3 regions of the Exiguobacterium sp. NPDC077395 genome follow, and region 3 is predicted to be linked to each of the others. Evidence: riboswitches for the same ligand, from Rfam matches in the RefSeq annotation. Region 3 holds a riboswitch; each other region holds the start of a gene.
What was found. Region 3 has a riboswitch for S-adenosylmethionine ahead of ACQKD4_RS03750 (methionine ABC transporter ATP-binding protein). Riboswitches for the same ligand answer to the same signal wherever they lie in the genome.
Positions count from the first base shown of each region.

Region 1: another riboswitch for S-adenosylmethionine. It lies ahead of ACQKD4_RS11875 (Na+/H+ antiporter NhaC family protein); the one in region 3 lies ahead of ACQKD4_RS03750 (methionine ABC transporter ATP-binding protein).
Region 2: another riboswitch for S-adenosylmethionine. It lies ahead of ACQKD4_RS00845 (2,3-diketo-5-methylthiopentyl-1-phosphate enolase); the one in region 3 lies ahead of ACQKD4_RS03750 (methionine ABC transporter ATP-binding protein).

Region 1 covers NZ_JBNNHU010000002.1:270,478-278,464, forward strand. The annotation lists gene ald (alanine dehydrogenase) at 1-1,000, opposite strand, end outside; gene ACQKD4_RS11855 (PucR family transcriptional regulator) at 1,133-2,356, opposite strand; gene ACQKD4_RS11860 (divergent PAP2 family protein) at 2,448-2,873, opposite strand; gene ACQKD4_RS11865 (rhodanese-related sulfurtransferase) at 2,991-3,932, opposite strand; gene ACQKD4_RS11870 (TVP38/TMEM64 family protein) at 4,161-4,805, shown strand; gene ACQKD4_RS11875 (Na+/H+ antiporter NhaC family protein) at 4,824-6,107, opposite strand; SAM riboswitch class I at 6,177-6,271, opposite strand; gene ACQKD4_RS11880 (GGDEF domain-containing protein) at 6,370-7,987, opposite strand, start outside.
Region 2 covers NZ_JBNNHU010000001.1:142,962-150,948, forward strand. The annotation lists gene ACQKD4_RS00815 (TerC family protein) at 1-218, shown strand, start outside; gene ACQKD4_RS00820 (PadR family transcriptional regulator) at 326-892, shown strand; gene ACQKD4_RS00825 (DUF4188 domain-containing protein) at 864-1,346, shown strand; gene ACQKD4_RS00830 (cupin domain-containing protein) at 1,365-1,898, opposite strand; gene ACQKD4_RS00835 (methylthioribulose 1-phosphate dehydratase) at 1,912-2,529, opposite strand; gene ACQKD4_RS00840 (2-hydroxy-3-keto-5-methylthiopentenyl-1-phosphate phosphatase) at 2,526-3,176, opposite strand; gene ACQKD4_RS00845 (2,3-diketo-5-methylthiopentyl-1-phosphate enolase) at 3,173-4,327, opposite strand; SAM riboswitch class I at 4,398-4,499, opposite strand; SAM riboswitch class I at 4,705-4,807, shown strand; gene mtnK (S-methyl-5-thioribose kinase) at 4,890-6,041, shown strand; gene mtnA (S-methyl-5-thioribose-1-phosphate isomerase) at 6,038-7,072, shown strand; gene ACQKD4_RS00860 (sugar ABC transporter substrate-binding protein) at 7,065-7,987, shown strand, end outside.
Region 3 covers NZ_JBNNHU010000001.1:729,539-737,525, forward strand. The annotation lists gene ACQKD4_RS03725 (hypothetical protein) at 1-574, shown strand, start outside; gene ACQKD4_RS03730 (arsenate reductase family protein) at 622-975, shown strand; gene gcvH (glycine cleavage system protein GcvH) at 1,024-1,407, shown strand; gene ACQKD4_RS03740 (PTS transporter subunit IIC) at 1,452-2,507, opposite strand; gene ACQKD4_RS03745 (thioredoxin family protein) at 2,688-2,945, shown strand; SAM riboswitch class I at 3,396-3,502, shown strand; gene ACQKD4_RS03750 (methionine ABC transporter ATP-binding protein) at 3,580-4,608, shown strand; gene ACQKD4_RS03755 (methionine ABC transporter permease) at 4,598-5,260, shown strand; gene ACQKD4_RS03760 (MetQ/NlpA family ABC transporter substrate-binding protein) at 5,291-6,124, shown strand; gene ACQKD4_RS03765 (MDR family MFS transporter) at 6,225-7,439, shown strand; gene sufC (Fe-S cluster assembly ATPase SufC) at 7,618-7,987, shown strand, end outside.

The sequences.
Region 1 (7,987 bases), on a different contig from region 3:
GGAGTGCCGGGAGCACACCTTTTTGTGCACATTCGATAATATATGGCATCGTTGCGTTCGTAAGCCCCATTGTCGATGTGCGTGGCACGGCACCTGGCATGTTAGCGACGGCGTAATGTTGCACACCGTAACGTTCATACGTTGGCGCATCATGCGTTGTGATATGATCAATTGTTTCACAAATTCCACCTTGGTCAATGGCAACATCGACAATCACCGATCCCGGTGACATGCGTTGTACCATTTCTTCTGTGACAAGTTTCGGTGCTTTTGCTCCAGGAATCAAAACAGCACCGATGACGAGATCACTCTCAGCTACTTGTTTGGCGATATTGTATTTGTTCGAGATTAATGTGTTGATTGTGTTTCCGAACAAGTCGTCGATTTGACGAAGACGAGCTGGGCTGATGTCCATCAAGGTAACGCTCGCCCCGAGACCGATGGCGATACGCGCTGCATTCGTTCCGACGACGCCACCACCGATGACCGTGACGTTCGCACGAGGTACGCCCGGAAGACCTGACATGAGGATTCCTTTTCCACCGTGCGGTTTTTCGAGAATCTGTGCCCCGATTTGAGCGGCCATACGACCTGCGACTTCACTCATCGGTGTGAGAAGCGGTAACGTCCGATCGACTTCGACCGTCTCATACGCGATAGCAGTGATGCCTGATTCGACGAGTGCTTTCGTTAATTCTGGTTCTGCCGCTAAGTGCAAATACGTAAAGAGCGTCAGATCAGGACGGAAGTATTGATATTCAGACGGCTGCGGCTCTTTCACTTTGAGCGCAAGTTCGACGCCTTCCCATACTTCTTTCGCCGTTTCGACGATTGTTGCACCGGCATCGATATATTCCATATTTGTGAAACCACTGCCGAGACCGGCATTTGTTTCGACGAAGACGTCATGACCAAGTTCCGTTAACATAAATGCACCCATCGGTGTCAAAGCCACCCGATTTTCATTGTTTTTAATCTCTTTTAATACCCCGATTTTCATGGAACATTCCCCTTTCATTCCGTTGACACAAATTGTTCACACCCCTAGTATAGACCCATTCGAAAACGCTGTCTTTATCATGGATTCTAAAAACGAAGACGCTCACTTTGTGAAAAAACACAAAGCGAACGTCTAGTCTTCTAATCGATATTGGCCGGCTTTAATCGCCAAATAAATCATGGACCGTTCGGGTAAGGAAACTTGCGTGATATTCGTCAACTCTTCGATGCGTCGAATCCGATACAAGACGGTATTCGGATGGATATGAAGGTGGGCGGCGACCCGCTTTACATTCCCATCGAAATAAAAATACCATTCGAGCGTTTTCACGAGTTCGGTCTGATGGGACGAGTCATAGTGTTGCAACCGTTCGACGGTCGGATGGGTTTCCAGTCGAAGTCCGATGCGACGTGCCAGTTCAGGGACGAGTTGGTAAATCCCGATCTGTTCGAAGGCGCGAGAAGTCGCGAGCTCAAGAGGGAACTTACGACGAAGTGTTGTGACCCGTCGCGCCTCTTCCGCTGCGGCGTACAGCATGTCACTCTCGAAAAAGCGCCGACTGATTCCGATTCGTGGTTCGGATTCGTTGAATTTGTCTTGAAGCAACTGTTCGAATCGTTCCGCCCAAGCGAGCAATTCCACTTCTTCATCGGAAAGTTCGGATTTCATGTAATGCCAGACGAGTAATTGCTGTCCATCGATGGCATGTAAGACCACTTCAATCGCCTCTTGGGTCGCAAGCACATAATGTAGACGTTCAGCGAGTTGTGGGGTGATCGGTTGAGCGCATTCAATGATCGTCAATCGACTGGCGACCGCAATGGGGGCGAGTTCGTTCAGTCGTTCGCGATTGGGATCGGAGAGTGTCGGGGAAGCGAGTACATCTAACAAGAAACGTTCAAGTTCCGCACTAATGCGCCGTTCGTGCATCGCGATTGTCATGAGCAACTTTTTGGCAATGGTCGCTCCTTCCTGCAAGATAGCTAATTCTTGAGTCGTGAACGGGTTCGTTCGAGCCAAGCTCCAAATATAGCCGAGTACTTCGTCATGTTGTTTGATCACGATGGCGGCACGCTCGCCGAGCCCGACAGCGAGCCGTGCTGGAATGACGACAGGCTCATCTTGGTCAATGACTTCTCGTAAAATTCCACTTTCCCACAAATCTTCAATAACGGCTTCTGGGACACGACGACCAATGATTGTGGCGATCCTGGCCGGGTCGGTCGAATCGGGATGGGTGCTATACGCTAGCAACTGGTGGTGGCGATTTTCAATCGTGATGGGTGCTCGAATCGCTTGACCGATTGCTTCGGCGAGTGTATCGAGAGACTCATAAGATTTCTGCAAAAAAGGCATGTCGATTCCTCCTCTCTCTGAGTATAACTTCTTCTTTGTGAAACTTCACAAAAAGAATCGAGAGTGTGAGAAATGACATACCTTTAGTGGATTACATCGGGAAAAACAATCCGACAGCGAGACCGAGCAACGCCCCAACGATGACTTGGAACGGCGTGTGCCCGACAAGTTCATTCAAAAGTGGAGTCTCGTGTTTGATCCCTTTGAAATAATCGTTCAATAGTCGGGCCTGAAAACCGACTGCTTGACGGACGCCGGTCGCATCATACATGACGATGGTGGCGAAGACGACAGCGAGAGCGAACATGCTCGAGTCGATCCCTTCCATCCGTCCGATTGCCGTAGCGAGCGCGACGACCGTAGACGAGTGTGAACTCGGCATGCCGCCTGAAGCGAACATGATTTCAATTTCAAAATCCCTTGTTTTAATGAGTTCGGTTACGAGCTTAGCTGCTTGGGCGATAAACCAAGCAAGAATCGCAGCGAGTAAAGGTTCGTTAAACATGCATCTATTCACTTCCTGTCTGACATAGTAACTTCACTATACCCGAAAGCGGGGCAGACTAGACGTTAAGATTTCGTCAAAAAAAGTGTCACGGACAGCTTGTCCATGACACCTTTTGGTCGATTTTTGTTACCCGACTACTCCTTCAGTTTCCTGAAGTTTCTCTGCAATGTTGTCGATGATATAACGGTTGCGTGGGTGTCCTTGACACTCTTTCGAGCATGAACGCATTTGTTTCGGTTCACACTCTTCACAACAGAAATGTTGCACATTACACTCCGGGTTTGCACAATTAACGTAACGAACCGTCTCGGTTCCACAGTGCATGCAGTGTGAAACAATAGTCGGGTTCACAGAGTTAACAGGGACGTTGATGCGCTCGTCAAAGACGTAAAGCTCACCATCCCAGTTTTCACCTTTCGTCGCTTCGTCTTTTCCATACATCGCGACGCCACCTTTTAAGTGGAAGATGTTGTCGTGACCTTGGTCACGCATATATGCTGTAAATTTCTCGCAACGGACGCCACCAGTACAGTACGTGAGCAGTGTTTTCCCTTCGTAGAGGTCTTTGTTCTCTTCGAGCCATTCTGGCATGTAACGTGAAGCCTCTACATCGATTTTGATCGCGTTTTTAAAGTGACCAAGTTCGTACTCGTAGTTGTTACGAACGTCGAGGATGACGACATCATCACGATTCATCATCTCTTTCCATTCTGCTGGTTCGAGGTATGCACCGTGTTGTTTCGGTACATCAAACTCACCATCAAAGCGCCACGTCACGAGCTCTTTCTTGTGACGGACAAAAATTTTCTTGAACGCATGCTCTTCGACTTCATCGATTTTGAACTCGATATCGCTGAAGAGTGGGTTTGCTTTCAAGTCGTTCATGTATTGCTCAGTCTGTTCCCAAGTACCAGAGCACGTCCCGTTGATTCCTTCGGAGGAAATCAAGATGCGTCCTTTGATGCCAAGGTCTTTACAATACTTCAAATGTTCTTGCGTGAGTGTTTCTGGGTCTTCGATGTTGACGTACTTATAGTACAGCAAGACCCGCATTGGTTTTGTTTCCATGTTGTGTTGCTCCCCTGTGTTCAGTTTTTTGCAGGAAAACGAACGTTGGGTTGTGTCGTTCGACGAATAGACTTGCCTGCAACCACAAGTCCATTATTATATGATAAATATCACGACGAATTTTCGCAAATGGTTTTTAATTTTTTTTGACGAATGCAGGGAGATGCGTCTTGAAAATCGAATTCGGGTATTAGAGTAGTAGTAACGAAAGTTGAAGGTGGAACGACTATGCTCACTTCTCTCCAACAGTACATCATCCAATTAATCGAATGGCTTCAAAGTTTGCCTGGCGGTCCTTGGGCCGGACTCGGCGCTCCGTTTTTAGAAGCGATCTTTCCGTTTTTGCCACTCGTTTTAATCATTTCAGCGAATGCGGCAACATATGGTTTTTTGTTAGGGGTCCTTTTATCATGGATCGGGAACTTACTCGGAACGATTGTCGTCTTCGTGGCGGTCCGATATGTGTTTCGTAAACCGATGACGCGCTGGCTCGAGAAACATAAAGCGGCGGTCTATTGGTTAGAACGAATCAACCATATGAGTCCGATCTCACTCGGGTTCTTGTATTCGCTCCCGTTCATCCCAGTCAGTTTGATCACCTATTTGCTGGCGCTCATTCAGATGCCGCTCCGTACGTTCATTTTGGCGGCGGGATTCGGGAAACTACTCGTCGTCGTCATTTTCTCGGTCATCGGGGATCAATGGGAAGAATTTATCCAAAGCCCGTTTCGTTTATCGATGCTCGGTCTGCTTTTGGTCGCATTGTGGGCCATCAGTCGAGGACTAGAAGAAGTGCTCAAACGACGCGCTTTCAAAAAACGCAACGAGCAATTGAAGCAAGAGATGATCACTAAACGACAAACACCCCTTTGAACAAGGGGTGTTTGTCGTTTAAGACTGCTTTTTAAAACGCGGGAAGTTGAATGCAATCGCAATTCCTCCACAAATAAAGAGGAGGAACGGATAAAACATGAACGGGACGAGGTCAGGCGAAGCGGTCTTCGTCAACTCTGCGGCGATGAGAAGTTGCGCTCCGTATGGGAGAATCCCTTGTACACCACATGAGAAGATGTCGAGTACACTCGCTGATTTTTTCCGTTCGATCTCGTATTCGTCCGCAATGTTCGCGGCGAGTGGTCCGGCTACGAGAATGGAAATCGTATTGTTCGCGGTCGCTACGTTCGTCGCACTGACGAGACCCGCGATACTCCACTCGGCACCAGCACGTTTTTGAATCCGTGACGTCAACGCATCACGCAAATACGTGAGTCCGCCGTTGTGCGAAATAAGTCCGACGAGGCCGCCCATGAGTAACGTCAAGAACGAGATTTCGGCCATACCGACCATACCATCGGCGATAGCGGTCACAAATGCTGTGACGGATAAGCTTCCGTCGAGAAGACCGATGATTCCGGTTAGCGTGATCCCGCCCAACAGGACGAGAATGACGTTCAGTCCCGTTAACGCCAGTCCGATGACCGCGAGATACGGAATAAGTTTATACCATTCGAATGCAGCGACATCAACCGTCGATTCACCGTTCGACAAGACGGCGAGTAAAATCGTCGTGATGATGGCAGCTGGTAGCACGATCCAAAAATTTGTCCGGAACTTATCGCGCATGTTCGTCCGTTGCGTCCTTACGGCAGCAATGGTCGTATCCGAAATGAATGAAAGGTTGTCTCCGAACATGGCTCCGCCGACAACTGCCGCGGCTGCGATGGCGACGTTCACACCACTTTCCTCATGTATACCGAGGGCAATCGGCGCAAGTGCCGCAATCGTCCCAGTCGATGTGCCCATTGCCATTGAAATGAAAGCAGCAATGACGAATAGTCCACTTAAGAGAAGCGATGGGGGTAAGAGTGTCAACGCGGCGTTAACCGTCGCGTCGATGGCACCGATTGATTCAGCTACCGTTGAAAAGGCGCCGGCCAGTAAGAAAATAAAAATCATAATGATGATTCCCGGATTTCCGGCACCTTGTGCGATGCGTTCCACGGTTTGTGTGGCGCTTCCTTTTGTCATGAACGCTGCGACCATCAATGCGATCATGGCTGCGACGAGAACTGGAAACTTATAAAAGTCCCCATAGTAGACACCCGCCCCGATGAAAAAGAGCAAGAAGACGAGTAACGGCAGAAGTGCCCACTTGTTTGCTGTTGGTTGTTCCAAAATAATCACCTCACTAAAAAATAAAAAGGACCTTTTTCTTGAGAAAAAGGTCCTTCGTGCGAAATACCCTTTTCATCTTTCGGACTGTTGTCCGCTGGATTTGGCACAGGTTCCCCGCTGCCGAGACTTCATAGGGCCAGTCCCTCCGTCTCTCTCGATAAAAAGTTAAGTTATCCTATTATCAAACACGTTCCCTAACGTACCTGTTTCAAATCCCGTTGTCAACCTAAAAACTCCCCAATTCGATGTGAGAAAGGGGAGTTTACGTCGTTAAATTGTTGAAGTGCGCTACACGGTTACGTCCTGCATATTTTCCGCCAACATACAGGGCACGGTCCGCATTTCGAATCGTATCATCGAGACGCTTGTTCCCGAACGCTTCAATTGTGTCGACCCCGATGGAGGCGGTGACAGAAATCTCATGGTGGTCAACATGAAACGGTTTCGCTTCGATTTGATGGCGAATCCGCTCCGTGATTTCAATCGCTTGGTGCATATCACAATGATTGAGCAATAAAATAAATTCTTCGCCACCATAACGTGCAGCAAAGTCGTCTGGACGGAGCACTTGACGGATTCGTCGTCCGAACTCTTGTAAGACATGGTCCCCGACCTGATGACCGTACGTATCGTTAATCTTTTTGAAAAAATCAATATCGAGCATGGCAACCGATATAGGATATACCGACATATCGGATATTTGTTGAATGCCATATTCATAAAATGCACGCGCATTAGCAAGAAGCGTTAAACTGTCCGTCCGACTCTCGGTATAGAGGCGGTCCCGTTCGTGACAACGGCTAATGGTTCGGTTGAACGATTTTAACAATTTGATGATTTCGTGCTGAATAATCTTTGGATAACCGTATACAGGTTCTCCCATCATAACAATCCAGGTGCGAATCTCTTCGATTTCCTCCGAACGAACAGAAACGAAGCTGTGGTAATCGTCGTGGAAAGCATCAGAAAGGGAAGTATCCCATTCAAAGCGCATCTCATAGTCGAGGACTTGCTCGATTGGCTGACTCATGTCAAGCAACGTAAAGACGATGGGTCGATCGATGGGCTGTCGCGTCTTTAAATCAAAGTACAGGGTGCGTTCAAACAATTTAAACTCGACATACCCTTCATCATAATGATTCAGCTGTTCGCATTGACTTAAAAATACTTCGATGGCTTGCGCCTCGCTCTGTGACAAGGAAACGGCCTCTTTCGCTTCATCGTATTGCTCAATCAAAGATTTGAATGCATCTTGTCGCTCTTTTTGAATGAGGAGACGTTTAATAAAGAATGTCAACGCAGCGGCGATGCTACTGACGACGAGTAAGTTGGTCTCTCGGAAAAACGCTGCCGCTAAGATGAAAATCAAACTGACGACGTACGTATAGAAGGCAATCTTCATAAAGTCGCTTAATGCGATGTCGACGCGGAACCACCATTTCACCTGATATTTTTGGAATACCGTGTTTAAGAAGATGGCAAGGAACAGTCCGGCAAGCGGCACGAACGAATCTTGCGAATAAAAGTCGAGACCAGTCTCCCCACCGAGGGCGAGATAAACCGCTGCCGGGATGACAATCTCTAAGTACGCCGTAATGGCATTCCACGGATACGTGAAGCGGAAGCGGCGAATAGCAACTTTCGGTTTCAAGTTGGCGAATTGAAAGACGAACAACCCGATTTGGTTGACGATGAGTGCTGTTTCAAATCCAAAGAATAAAAATAAAATTAAGACGATACTTTCAGAAAAAGTGAAGTACACACCTTTGACTTCGATCGAGTCGAGTTGAAAAATGATGACCAATAATGAAATTAAAATAAACGACAATGGATCAATCGTCGGGGCGTGTAGGACATCCAATGCAAATAATGCGATGGTG
Region 2 (7,987 bases), 590 kb from region 3:
CCTTCATCATCGTCGGTTGGGTCGGGGTCAAATTGACGGTTCTCGTACTCGAGCACCCAGGGTTCAAAGAGTTGATTGCCGGTACGCCGTTCGAATTCATGGGACTCCCAGACGGATTCGTCCACTCGACAGCTTGGACCATCTTCTTCTGGTCAGTCATGGTCGGGATTGCGACATGGGGCTGGTTCTCATCGAAACCAACAGCAAAACAAGCATAATCTCCAAAAGCGTATCTTCTCACGGGAAGTACGCTTTTTTTGTTTTCATTTCTGTGAAACGAGGGAATATATCAAATAGATACTATCTTTTAGATAGGAGGGGTTGAATGCCTCGTGAAAATATGACACGATACGCTGTTTTAGGTTTATTGACGACGGAGTGTCGAACAGGATATGACATGAAACAGATGATCGACCGTAGCCTCAACCACTTTTGGAAAATTAGTTTCGGTCAAGTGTATCCGATGCTTCGGACGTTAGAAGCAGAAGGGTTGATCCATCAGGTGGAAGACAACGACCGAAAGGCATACGAGCTGACGTCAACCGGTCATGACGAGTTAAGACAATGGATTGCAGAAGAGCCGGATACGTTACCAGTTCAACGGAATGAGCTCTTGCTAAAGTTATTCTTCGCTCGACATGAGACGATGGAGCAAACAATCAGCAAAATTACACATCATGAACGACTGCTACGGGAACGACTGAAGACGTATAAAGCCATCGAGACGATGATTCAAGCGAGCGACTCGCATTCACCTGACGCTGTTTATTGGCTGTTGACACTCGATTATGGAAAACGCCAAACGAATGCATTGATGGAATGGTGTGAAGCAGCTGTGATAACCCTCAAAGGAGGAGGAAATGATGGCACGCAAAATGGCCGTCCCGAATGAAGAAGTAGTGGTGTTTGTCATTGGCTTACGAGTGAATCGTTTGCGATCGATTCGAAAATGGTGGCCGGTCTTCAATGCCATGCCGGCCATGCTGAAAGAACTGTATACACAAAAGGAACTTGGCTTTCTGTCACATGATCTGACGATTGGCTGGCGCTCGGTCACGTTGATTCAATATTGGCGGTCAACAGATGAATTACTCGACTATGCCCACGGGAACACGCATCTGGAGGCGTGGAAAGCATTCAATCAAAAGGCAAGGGCGACGGATGTCGTTGGTATTTTCCACGAAACGTACGCAGTGAGTAATTATGAGACGATGTATGTCAATCTACCGGATCGTGGTCTCGGTAAAGCGCTTGGTACTGTGGATGTAGGCAAAGGAAGAAATTCGGCAAAAGAGCGATTGGATGAACGGTCTTTACACGAGCAAAAGCAACGGACAGATGCATGACGCACCTGCCCGTTTTTATTATGCATTCACATTTTCTTTGTCGTAGATCGGCACCCAGCCCTCGGTCGTCACGAAAATACGAACGGCGACGACTTGGCGGTCTTCTTGCAACGTGAAGTAATGACGCGTGTTGACCGGCACCGAGATGAGGTCACCCGGGTTGAGCTCGATATTGAAGTATCCACGCTCTGCATCGTCGATGGCAAAAATGCCGTGACCACTGACGATGAAACGAACCTCGTCGTCCGTATGGTGATGTTCTTTTTGGAAGTTGACGAGCAGTTCGTCTAAGTTCGGCGTCGCATCGGATAAAGAGATGACATCAGCCGTTTGATAACCACGTCGCGTCGATACGTCTTGAATCTCGTCTTGGAACGTCGATAAAATGACGGCTTTGTCTTCGTCTGTTAGTTGATAGTTTTCTTGAAGGGAAGCAGGTAATTTCGCGATGTCCCATGCTTCGTAAAGGATGCCTCGTGATTCTAAAAAGTCACGTACCTCTTGTTGATCACTGACACGTTCTTCGGTTTGTTGAAAATAAATCGTTGCCATGTTGAATTCCTCCTTATGAATGGACGCCTAAGGCGCGTAATTTTAATGAGTAGCTAAATAAAAATTCATATGCTTCTAGATAACGTTTTGCTGCAGCGGGTGTTTCGCCCCAAACGGTGATCCCGTGATTCCGGATGAGGACGGCACCGGCATCGCTTGTGACATGTGGGGCAAATGCACGGGCGAGTGTCGGGATATCCGCATGGTTCTCGATAATGGGGATTCGGACGCTTGCCGTTTCCTCCCAATAGCCGAGTGCCTTGATGATTTCTTGACCCGTGAACGTGACATGTCCGTTCGCCGCGTAAAGCTCTGAGATGACGTTGTTGTCGACCGTGTGCACGTGAAGGGAACAGGTTGCGTTCGTCTTGTTAAAGATTTCGACGTGTAGCAACGTCTCCGCGGACGGTTTGCCTGACTGCTCTCCAATCAATTGACCGGTCGCATCGACGAGGACGAAGTCTTCATCCGTACGCTTCCGTTTATCACGACCGCTTGCTGTCACGAGGAACGTCAACGGGTCGTCCGATACGCGGATTGCCAAGTTGCCGCTCGTCCCGGGAAACCAGTCCCGTGCGGCAAGCTCGTCTTTAATGTCAGCAAGTTCGACCCATCGTTCTTGTACGGTCATACATTCACTCCTTTCATGTGAGCTGAAATGTCATAGAATGTCTCGAACGGAACATAGTAGATTCCTTCCGCCTCGCATAGTGAAATCAGTTGACCCCGCGCATACACGACGTCGGCACGTTTGACGATTTCAAAATCGGTGACAGAGTCCCCGATGACGATCAACGTGTCGGTAGGTGAGACAATCTGTCGGGCAATCGTCGGCTTGCAACATCCGCAGTCGTTCAAACAATGAACATCGCATGAATGAGGCCATGTGACGCGCGCCGTCTCTCCTGAAAAATCAACGTGATTGCAGTAGATGTGTTCAGGTGCGACATGACCTCCTAGAATCGGATGGACGAAAAAGTCCATGCCCCCACTGACGACATCGAATCGAAAGCCGTACGACTGGGTCTCTTGCAAAAACTCGACAAACCCCGCTCGAAGCGTGATGGTCGACTGAAGAAACTCACGATACCGCTCTTGCTGGTTACTCGGGAGCAGGCTGAACATCTGACCGACGCCTTCTCGAATGGAGAGCGTTTGGTTCAAAACACCATCTTTGAGTTCGATCCATTCAGGTGGGGCGAAGCGTCGCATCAACGCGATGATGTTATCTTCTTCCGTGATGGTCCCGTCGAAATCACAGATGACGTGCGTACTCATCGCGCACCCCACGTATTCAGCGCAGTCGATAACGCATCGGTCTCGCTCGTTTTACCGATTGCCTGATCGATTGCTTGGCGGAACGCCCTCGCACCGGCAGCCGCACCGTCTGGATGCCCATGAATCCCACCGCCGGCATTGATCACGACATCCGTTCCGAAGTCACGAATCAAATCCGGGACGAGTCCTGGGTGAATCCCGGCAGAGGGGACCGTCAGAATCGGTTTCGTCCAATGGGATTCCGTCGCGTACGTTTGAATCTGTTGTGTTTCGTCTTTCGGAGTCGACAGTGAACCATATGGCGACGGGAAGAGCGTCAAGTCTGCCCCGGCGAGTCGAATCAGTTTCCCGAAAAGGAGGGAATGACGAATCAATCCGGTCAACGCTCCCGCAAAAGCAGGATGTGCCAAAATCGGGACGTGAATCTCAGGGTCTTTGGCGAGCTCTCGTAACGCGTCGAGCCCGTACGTATACACATTGAACAACAGTGCGGTCGCGCCTGCTTCGATCAAACGTTTTGCCTGATCGCGTAAGGTGAAAACGGGTCCGCTCAACGTGACGGCGTATAGAACGGAACGACCCGTCAGGTCTTGATGTTCTTGAATGATCGATGCCCCGACCCGTGCCCGTTCGATCGATGGGGTGAGCGGATTGTCATATAAAATCTCATCGTCTTTCACGAGATCGATACCACCTGTAAACTGGTCACGGAGCTGTGTCGCCAAAAAATCAAGGTCACGCCCGATGACACCTTTGAAGATGCTCATGGCGAGCGGTCGGTCGTGTACTTGAAGGATGTCGCGGACCCCTTCAACACCGAATGCGGCACCCGGAAAGTCCGATGCGAGCTCATTCGGGAGCGATAGGTCGACAAGTTGGACGTTTGGGTCGAGCGACAGTTTTCCGAATGTCGTCGTCAGAATGGACGAGAAGTCCGGCGTCACATTATGTAGCGGGTAACGAATCGAGAAACGACTCGTCGTTTCCTGTTGGGAGGTATCGATGACCGCGCCTCGGAACGCCTGTAGTTGATGCTGTTCGAGATGGTTCAATTCGGTCCATGTTCCGACGGTCAGCTCATGTGCGATTTTCTCAGCCACGCGTTCGACGTGATCGGTATGTTTGATTTCATAAGTTGCGATGATTCCCATAAGTTCCTCCTTTCAGGTCAAACAAAAAATGACCTCATGCCAAGGCAAGAGGTCATTCGAAAACAATGAACTCTTATCTCTCAGCGATAGCTGCAAGAATTAGCACCGTGCCATTTCTGGTCGGTTGCTGCGACATCATCGGGCTTGTCCCTCCGTCTGCTCTTGATAAGAATAGTTGTGAAGTTGTGAAATTTAATTGAATTTTTACATAGAATCGCTCACTCGTCAATTCCTTTTTTTGAGAAAAAAAGTTTGAAAATAATGTTTCTATATATGCGTGTCAAAAATAGGGAGTCGACCGAAAATAGAGGATTGACAACTAGCGTGCCTAGTCCGTAATATTCGTCTCAACACGTCAAATACAACTACATCATTTACTCTTATCGCGAGTTGGCAGAGGGAATTGGCCCTAAGACGCCGCAGCAACCGACCATTTGGCACGGTGCTACATCCACCAGACATATGTCTGAAAGATGAGAGGAACAACCAATTTGGGTGTGCCTCTTTCTCGCGGAGAAAGGGGCTTTTTTAATGCATAGATTCAAGAAAGGGGAAAATTATCATGGCTTATGAGGCGTTTACAGAACAAAGTGTCGTCGAACACGTTCGACAGTTGGGGTTACTAGAAGAGGGGATTGCAGAATGTGAGGAAATTGGAGATGGAAATTTAAATCTCGTCTTTCGCATTCGTCAAGGAGAAACGTCATTGATTGTGAAACAGGCGTTGCCGTACGCAAAAGTTGTTGGAGAGAGTTGGCCGCTCACGCTTGACCGTTCGTGGATTGAACAACTGGCCCTCCGTGAGTTTTCAAAAGTCGTACCACAATTCGTACCGGATGTACTCGGTAGTGACCGTGAACTCGCCTATACGATTTTGGAAGATTTGTCAGCTTTTGAAATCGTCCGGTCAGGCTTCCTAAAAGGAGAGAGCTATCCGAATTTGGCGCGTCACGTCGGTACATTCCTCGGGGAAACGTTGTTTGCGACATCTGACTATGCGAAAGGACCGCTCGCCAAGAAACAAATCGAAAAAGAGTATTACAATCCAGAGCTATGTGATATTACGGAAAAGCTGATCTTCACCGACCCGTATCGCGATGCAGAATCGAATCAAATCGAAATGGCTCTTCGTCCGGACGTGGAGCAACTTTGGTCAGATCTCGCCTTGAAAATTGAAGTGACGAAATTGAAGGTTGGGTTCGTGACCAAACATGAAGCGTTGCTACATGGGGATTTACATACAGGAAGCATTTTTGCGACGCGTCAGGAAACGAAAATCATCGATCCTGAGTTTGCCTTTTACGGTCCATTCGGTTTTGACATCGGTCAAATCATCGCCCATTTGGTGTTCTCGACGTATGCACATCCGTTGAAGCGGTTCGAACGCTTCACAGAAGTGCTCACTCTGTGGGAGACGTTCGAAAAAACGTTCCGTACACGCTTCACACAGGCGGTCGAGCCGTTCAACACAGTAGGATTCGTGGACGAACTGTTGCCATCGATTTTGAGTGATGCGATCGGCTACGCAGGCTGCGAATTGATTCGTCGGACGGTCGGTCTAGCGGGTGTCGCTGACTTAGAAACGTTGCCAGACGACCTTCGGATCGAACGGAAACGTCACGCCTTGGAGCTCGGCACGTGTCTCATCAAACAGCGCCATCAGATTCAATCGATTGACCAGCTAATTCCAGTCCTATCGGAGGTGCGTGTATGAGTGTGCAAAGTATTCATTTCGATGCCGACACCGAGGTGTTGACGATTTTAGATCAGACACAGTTGCCGCAAGAAGAGCGCTATGTCGAAGTGTTAACGCTCGAACAGGCAGAACAGGCGATCAAGGCCCTTCAAGTTCGGGGAGCACCGGCCATCGCTTACTTTGGGGCGTTCGTCCTCGCGAAAGAGGCATCACGTCTCCAGGACAATTTATATTTTCACCGCCAATTGGACCAGGTCGGCCAACGGTTGATTGCGACAAGACCAACAGCGGTCAACTTACAACATGTCATCGAATCACTCCTTCGACTAAATGTGGGGGAAGACTTTGAGCAGATCGCAAAAGCCATCAAAGCGCGTGCGATTGAAATCTATGAACAAGACGTGGCGACGTATCGCACGATTGGTGAGCATGCGTTGACCGTGTTACCTGCTGGAGGGAACGTGTTGACGATTTGTAACGCCGGTGCCATTGCGACGTCACGGTACGGCACCGCGCTTGCTCCGTTTTATGTCGGAAAAGAACGAGGCATCCCGTTTCGTGTATTCGCGTCGGAAACTCGTCCACTGCTTCAAGGGGCACGGTTGACCGTATGGGAACTCGACCGGGCAGACATCGACGTCACATTGATCACGGATAACATGGCGGCGTGGACAATTCAGACGAAACAAATCGATGCCATCATCGTCGGGGCGGACCGCATCACCCGTACCGGTCATACGGCCAACAAAATCGGGACGCTCCAGCTCGCAATTTTGGCGAAGCATTATGGCATCCCGTTTTATGTGGCAGCCCCGCATTCGACGTTTGATTTGGAAGCAGACGACACGATTCAAATCGAAGAACGGGACGCGCATGAAGTGACCCATATCGGGGGACACTCGACGGCACTCGTCGGCATCACCGTCTTCAATCCGGCGTTTGATGTGACCCCACCAGAACTCATCACCGGTCTGATCACAGAGACAGGTGTGCTCGAACCGACCGAGTCGGTCATTGTACAACACGTAGGAGGAAACGCATATGTCTAAAAAAATCATCTTCTTCCTGTTGACCGTCATTCTGGCGCTTGCCGGATGCACGAACGAACAGGCGCAACCGAAAACGACCGCGACAACAAATAAAGTGGAGACAAAAACAGTCAGCGTCTCAAATGAGACGCTTCCGAAAGACCTAGAGGTCGCACTCGTCATGCAAATGTCGATTGGGACATTTTCTTCGCAATATATCGAAGGGGTGACCGAGCAAGTCGAAGCGTTCGGAGGCAACGTGAAAGTGTATAACGCCGATAATGATTTGTCGAAGATGGCGAGTTACGTTGATACGGCAACGACGCAAGGCGTCGATGTGATCTTGATTGACCACGGACGTGCTGATGCCTTGAAAGAGCCTGTTCAACGGGCGCTCGATAAGGGCATCAAAGTCGTCGCATTCGACAACGATTTAACGAATGAAGGGGTGACGGTCATCGATCAAGATGATTATTCCCTCGCTTGGCGCTCACTCAAAGCACTTGCTGAAGATTTGGACGGGGAAGGAAACATCGTCACGATCTGGGTCGGCGGATTCACGCCGATGGAACGTCGTCATACGATTTATGATGCGTTCTTGAAACGTTACCCGGGCATCCAAGAAGTCGCGAAATTTGGTTCGGCGACGAACAATACGGCGCTCGATACGCAAAGTCAGATGGAGGCAATTTTGAAGAAGTATCCGGAAGGCGAAATCGATGCGGTGTTTGCGATGTGGGATGAGTTCGCCAAAGGGGCGAGCCGTGCCATCAAGCAAGCAGGACGTGACGAAATTGCTGTTTACGGGATTGACTTGAGTGACGAAGACCTACAACTCATGCAAGAGGACGGGAGTCCGTGGGGCGTGACGGCCGCGACGGATCCTGCTGAAATCGGTCGCATTCAAGTCCGTTACGCTTATCAAAAAGTGGTCGG
Region 3 (7,987 bases):
GGACGGGCAGAAGGCACGCTTTATCGACCGACTTGACTGGCTTGAAGTCGAGCCGCTTCATTATCAATTCCAAAACACGAAAGATGGGCACAAGATCATGTATCATGACGGCATCTATGGTGAGTTCGCTGTCTTTGAAGTACATGAACTCGCGACGATCGCCTATACACCAGGACGGGTCGTCTGGCGACGGGATGAAGCACTCGACGTGTTCGCGTCACCACGTCTCGAGATCGCGCGTGAAGCGACGGCTTACTACTATGAAGAAGCGTTGACGAACCTATATGTCGGCTTGCTTCGGGAACGTCGGGGCGAGACGCTCGCCGGATTCGAACTTGTCCAAGTCGCGGCCGTTCAAAACGTCTTGAAGGCGCTCGGTGGGCAAGGGGACCCGTTCAATCCGACACGTCGGGTCGAGACGAGACATCCTGAGATGATTTCTTTCTTGTTGGGCGGGGTATTAGGATATGGCAGGTCAGCTGTTGCAGCGGCGGTCATCTTACGTTTTATCGAAGAGCGACATGCGGTTAATACGACGATGAAGCGAGAAATCGAACGGTTGCTTGAGACGTGAATTGATTTCTCTAGATGTGCTACATTGATGAGAGAGGTGATGAACAGATGGTGACACTATACGGCTATCCACCATGCAGTACGTGTAAAAAAGCAGAAAAATGGTTGAAAGAGCAAGGCGTCGAGTATACATACGTTCATATCGTCGAATCGACACCGACGAAAGAAGAACTCGCCGAGCTTTGGAAACAATCGGACTTGCCGCTTAAGAAATTCTTCAATACGAGCGGGCAAGTCTATCGGAACGAAGGCATCAAAGACAAGCTACCAAATCTATCAGAAGACGAACAACTCGAGCTATTATCAAGCAATGGTATGCTTTTGAAGCGTCCAATCGTCACAAATGGTGAAAAAACGACGGTCGGATTTTCAGAAAAGTCCTTTACGGACGTTTGGGGCTAAGTGCTATAATACAGATGTGAGTCTAATTTATTTGAGGGGGAAGTTAGGATGAGCAAAGTACCAGCAAATTTACGTTATTCAAAAGAACATGAGTGGGTAGAAGTGAACGGAACAAAAGCCCGCATCGGCATCACGGATTTCGCACAAAGCGAACTAGGGGATATCGTGTTTGTGGAACTCCCAGAAGTTGACGGTACGATTTTGCTCGACGAGCCATTCGGTTCAGTCGAATCAGTGAAGACAGTCTCTGAGTTGTATGCGCCAGTATCAGGACGCATCACAGCAGTAAACGAGGACCTTGCAGATTCTCCAGAACTCGTCAACGAGTCACCGTTTGAAAATGCATGGATGATCGAAGTTGAGTTGACGGAAGAGTCAGACCTCGACAAGCTCATGTCTGCAGAAGAATATGAAGCGATGATTCAAGGATAAGTAAAACCGGCCTCTCCTAATTGGAGAAGCCGGTTTTTAAATGTTTACTCGAAATCGAGTCGGTAGTGGTCCGATTTGACGAGCGTCGCCCGTTCGAACACACGATAGAAGAAAATTCCGAGTCCGACCGGGATAAGCCCGAACAAGACGATCACAAGAAGCACGTTGAACAAGGCGAATCCGCCCGGCATGAGATGTAACGCATTTACCGGTCCAATGAGTCCAGATACGCCAAACCCTGCACTGATTGGAGTTCCCTCGATTCTTAATATACCAGCGAGCGCACCGAGGATGGCCGCATTCGCCAAAATCGGAAGCATCATAATCGGGCGTCGGACGAAGTTTGCCATTTGAATCTTCGGTGACCCGAGGAAGTGGGCGATCGATGTCCCGGTCGCGTTCGCCTGCCACCCTGCGATGGCGAGACCGAATCCAGCGGCAACGACGCCGAGGTTTGCCGCACCGGCCGCAACGCCTGATAGGCTAATCGCGGTCGCGATCCCGACAGTCGAAATCGGCGAGACGATGATGAGCGAGAACGCCATCGCGATCAAGATGCCCATGAGAACCGGTTGAAGAGCCGTCATCGTCATGATGAGGTATCCGATGTATGTCGTGATCTGTGAGATATACGTCAATAAGAAGGCACCGATGCCCCCTGCGACGACAATGACTGTCATCGGCATGACGATGACCGTGTACGTCTTCAAGTGGGGAGCGAGCTTCATGACAAGAATCGTAGCGATCGCAGCGGTCACACCGGCTGTGATCACGTCACCGATTCCGGCCATCACGAACGCACCTTCATTAATTCGAACGGCGCCACTGCCGACATAGGTTGCGATGGCAATCGTTCCAGCCTCTAAAATCGATCGTCCGAACTGCATGGCGACGGCAAGACCGATAATGGCCGGGAGGAGGCGCATCGCAATCGTCGTCGCATCCAATATGAATTGAAGAGACGGAAAATAAGGGAGTATGGCTTTCGTTAATTCTCCGAGCAATGCGCTCGGGATGAGGGCGATCAGAATCGCCATACTGAGACCGTTTAAGACGTTCATCGTAAATTGCTTTGTCGTACCAGTTGCTTGTTCCGTCATCATTCATTCACCTGTCCTTCTTTTTTACTGTTATGTACAAAAGCGATAAAGTTAGAACCCATATTATTCCTATCAGACAGAAGAGTCAAGAGAATCATTGAAAAATTCTGAAATTTCACGAGAGCACGAATTTTGAATACATATTTATCGACCTTTATAATGACAGGAGAGGTGAGAAAAATGATTACAGACGGATTCTTATATATATACGCGCCGATGTGTGGTACATGCGCTGTCGCGGAGAAAATGTTGACGGTCGTCGAGGCGGTCGACCCTGAAATTCAGATTGAAAAGCGCGATGCGAACTATATCCCAAACGAGCTTGAAGCCTATCAGGTGATGAGTGTCCCAGCGCTGTTAAAGCTTGAAAATGGCGAGGTTCGGGATCGTCTTTACGCTTTTCAGAACGTTCAACACGTCCTCTCTTTCGTGAAGTGAGAGAGGAACATTAGAATAATCTGAAAATTTTAAATAATCAGTTGACACAGAAAGTTCACGAATGGTATATTCATTACAACATCTTACTTGAACACAAAATAGGACGCGATATTCCCGACATCAAGACGTTTTGGTGAAGCCGCTGCTACCTTTATACGAATACACGTCAGTCTTCCCTTCGATTGTCCCCCAAAAAAATCAAGCGAAGAAAGACGTTCCGTATAATCGCACGGTCCAAATCAAGATCGAGTGATGATTGGTGAATCTCCCCCATATAAGGATGTAAATCTTGAACGGGCAAAAGATTTTCATCTATGGGCTGTCCTTCCGTGACTCAAGGTGCTACGTTCTGTGTCGTCCTCGGACGACACCTTTTTTTGATTTTTTTGAAAAAATGATTTGACAGCAGAAAAAGCTGTCGCTATGATAAAGCTAATCGAATACACAACACTCTTATCAAGAGAGGCTGAGGGACTGGCCCTATGACGCCCAGCAACCGCGGAGCAATCCGAAATGGTGCTAATTCCAGCAAGGTGAGAAACCTTGAGAGATGAGAGCAATCGTTGTCCGTACGATAAAGTGCGCACGTTTGCTCAAACGTGCGCGCTTTTTTTGTTGTCAGGAGGGAAAGGAATTGATTCAATTACGAAACGTCGCCAAATGGTTCGATACGAAGAATGGTCGTGTCCAGGCGGTCGATGATGTGTCACTAACGATTGATCGCGGTGAAATTTTTGGAATAATCGGATATTCGGGGGCGGGGAAGTCGACGCTCATCCGATTGCTCAACCGTCTCGAATCACCGTCTAGCGGTGAAATCGAGGTCGCCGGGAGTGAGCTCACGAAGCTCAGTCCGAAAGAATTACGAGGAGTTCGCAAGAACGTCTCGATGGTCTTCCAGCACTTTAACCTTCTGTGGTCGCGCACGGTCGCAGAAAACATCAGCTTCCCACTCGAATTGATTGGGGTACCGGCAAGTGAGCGGAAGCGTCGGGTCCAGGAACTCGTCGAGCTCGTCGGACTATCAGGTCGCGAAGACAGCTATCCGTCACAATTATCCGGCGGTCAAAAACAGCGAGTCGGGATTGCCCGCGCGCTCGCTACAAATCCAGAGGTGCTCCTCTGTGACGAAGCGACAAGCGCGCTCGACCCGAAGACGACGGATTCGATTCTTGAACTGCTCGTCAGCATCAATAAGAAACTCGGATTGACAATCGTCCTCATCACACATGAGATGCACGTTATCCAAAAGATTTGTCATCGCGTCGCCGTGATGGAGGCAGGGAAAGTCGTTGAGACAGGTCAAGTCTCCGATGTGTTCCAACATCCGGAGCAGCCGATCACAAAAGAATTCGTGAAACAAATCGGGGCGGTCGACGATCTGTCGCTCACGTTCGAACATTTGAAAGCACGCTATCCGAGTGGACAAATCGTCAAATTGAAATTCTTGAACGAAACGGCAGAACAACCGATTTTGTCTGACGTCCTTAAGACGCACGACATCGGATTCAACATCATCGGCGGGAACGTGACTCAGTCACAAGTCGGTGCGCTCGGCACGCTATTCATCCAATTGATTGGGGAAGCACGAGAAATCGAACGCGCCATCGCGTCGATTCGTTCGCAATCAGTAGAAGTGGAGGTGGAAAGCGATGTTTCCTAACGTAGACTGGCAAATCATGATGGAACAGACATGGGAGACGTTATACATGACGCTCGTCGCGGGTGTCGCGACGTTTGTGATTGGACTCGCTTTAGGTTTGATTCTTTATATTACAAACGAATCGCTATTATTAAAGAATCGTCCAATTTACGTCTTCGTCAGCGCGATCGTCAACGTGTTCCGTTCGATCCCGTTCATCATCTTAATCATTTTACTCATCCCGTTCACGTTGTTCCTGCTTGGTACCATGCTCGGTTCGACGGCGGCGCTTCCGGCACTCATCATCGGAGCTGCACCGTTCTACGCCCGTATGGTCGAACTTGCCCTTCGTGAAGTCGACCGCGGTGTCATCGAGGCAGCGGAATCGATGGGCGCGACGAAATGGCAAATCATTTATAAAGTGTTGATTCCGGAAGCACTTCCGGCAATCGTTTCAGGACTCACGGTGACCATCGTTGCAATCGTCGGTTATACGGCGATGGCCGGTGTCGTCGGAGGAGGCGGACTCGGGAACTTGGCCTTCTTGGAAGGGTTCCAACGTTCACAAAACGACGTCACGTTCGTGGCGACGGTGCTCATCTTACTCATCGTGTTCGTCATCCAGTTCATTGGTGACCGACTCGTTACAAAAATTGATAAACGTTCAGCTTAATTACACATAAACCATTTGGAGGGATTTATAATGAAAACTTGGAAAACAGTACTCGGATTGACAGCTTTATCAGCATTCACAGTTCTCGCGGCTTGCGGCGGGGAAGATGCAGAAACAGGTTCTGGCGATGAAAAAACATTGATCGTCGGTGCGTCGAACGTACCGCACGCTGAGATTTTAGAGCACGTACAAGAAGAATATGAAGCAAAAGGCTACAAACTCGAAATCAAGAAGTTCCAAGACTACGTGCTTCCGAACAAGACGCTCGCAAGCGGTGAGCTCGATGCGAACTACTTCCAACATGAGCCGTACCTTGAGTCACAGATGGCTGAAAACAAAGACTACAAATTCGCATCTGCGGGTGGCGTTCACATTGAGCCAATCGGTGTGTACTCACAAAAATACAAATCGCTCGACGAACTTCCTGAAGGCGCAGAAATCATCATGAGTTCATCGGTCGCTGACCACGGACGAATTCTCACGATGCTCCAATCAGAAGGTCTCATCACACTTGCTGAAGGCAAGACGGTCGATGCGACAGTCTCTGACATCGTTGACAATCCGAAAGACTTGAAGTTCAAAACAGACGTTGAAGCAGCACTTCTTCCGACAGCTTACAACAACGGAGAAGGCGATGCGGTCCTCATCAACACGAACTATGCCATCGACGCAGGTCTTAACCCACTTGAAGATGCCATCGCACTTGAAGGCGAAGACTCACCATACGTCAACTTGATCGTCACACGTGAAGGAGACGAAGAAGATGAGCGTGTCAAAGCACTCCTCGAAGTATTGACTTCTGAAGAGACACAACAGTGGATCTTAGACGAATACAAAGGTGCGGTCGTACCGGTACAACAATAAGCAGTCTCGACTCAGGGGTCATCCCCTGAGTCTTTTTTTGTCTAGTGTTCTTTCATAAAGAGAAGTACACTACATATATGAAAGAAAAGGAGGGATTTGGATGAAGCTCAGACAGATTCATCCACTGACGTGGGGCGTCCTGTTCGGGACGTTTTTTGCACGACTGGCGACGTTTTTCGTCATGCCATTTTTTGCGATCTATCTGGCCACGCTCGGCTTTTCGGCGAGTGTGATTGGAACGATTTTTGCCGTGACGGCACTTTCGGGTCTGTTCATGAGCTTCTTTGGGGGGACGCTTTCTGACCGATATGGGCGAAAACAGCTCATGTTGATCGGCATCGTGCTCAATGCGGTCACGTTCGCTGGTCTCGCGCTCGCGACCGAGTTGTTTTGGTTTTATATGTTATCGATGTTGATGGGCATGTCGCGATCTTTCTTAGAACCGGCTTCGCGGGCACTCATCAGTGACACGACGCAGGCAGACCAACGGGTCATCGTCTATAACGTCCGTTACTTTATGATCAATATCGCCGCGGCCATCGGGCCACTCTTGGCAGTCGTCCTATCACTCACCGGTGTAAAGACCGCATTCTTTATCGTGACGGCAGTATACATATTGTATGGAATCATCATCTCAATCTTGTTTTATAAGTATCCGTTTGAAGAGGGAGACGGGGTCAAGGCACGGCCACGCTTGACTGAGACGTTCCGGGTCCTACGAGACGACCGGACATTCCGTGCGGTTATCATCGGAATGATCTTTGCAATTATCGGTTACAGTCAGTTCAATTCGACGCTCCCTCAATTCATCGCATTAAGCGACGGGTTGGAAGACGGTTCGAGATTGTTTGCATACTTATTGACGACGAACGCCATCACGGTGCTCATCGTCCAGTATCCGATTATGCGTTTCGGGATTCGTGTCTCTCCCATCAAGTCACTCTTTTTTGGAATCTCGACATTATCGTTCGGACTTCTGCTCATCGGATTTGCGACGGTGGAGTGGGTACTCTTTGTCGCGATGGCCATTTTCACGGTCGGCGAGGTGTTGATGTTCACGATGACGGACGTGTTGACGGATGAACTGGCGCCCGAACATTTACGGGGAACTTATTTTGGGGCGATGGGATTGACGTCGCTCGGTCAGACAATCGGTCCGATTATCGGTGGGGTGTTACTCGATACATTCGGGCAATCATCGCTTCCGGTGTTCGGAAGTTTGGCGCTCTTGACGGGGTGTGGTGCCTTCTTCTTCGCTGCCGCCGTACGAGAGCGGAAAGCCGTTCTCGCACTCGTCGAAGAAAATGCCGGATAATGTCTTGATTTCCTACTATTAGCATTCTCAACTTTTATCATTCTATTGAGAATGAATTCTAAGGTGAGTCGCTTGAAATAAAAAAATGACTAGTCTAAGATTAGAATATATCTAATCTACGCCATTCACTATGGTGAGAAAATACGGAAGGGGTATCCGAATGTCTAACGTACCACAAATGAAAATTGATGACCTCCGCGTCTCAATCGAAGGAAAAGAGATTGTCAAAGGTCTTAACCTAGAAATTAAAGGTGGCGAAATTCATGCCATCATGGGTCCAAACGGGACTGGTAAATCAACACTCGCATCAGCACTCATGGGTCATCCACTTTATGAGGTCACTGGGGGAAGCGTCGAATTAAACGGCGAAGATGTCCTCGAGATGGAAGTCGACGAGCGCGCACAAGCAGGAATGTTCCTTGCGATGCAGTACCCGGCTGAAATCAGCGGTGTGACAAACGCAGACTTCTTGCGTTCAGCAATCAACTCACGTCGTGAAGAAGGTCAAGAAATCTCACTCATGAAGTTCATCCGTGAACTCGATGCGA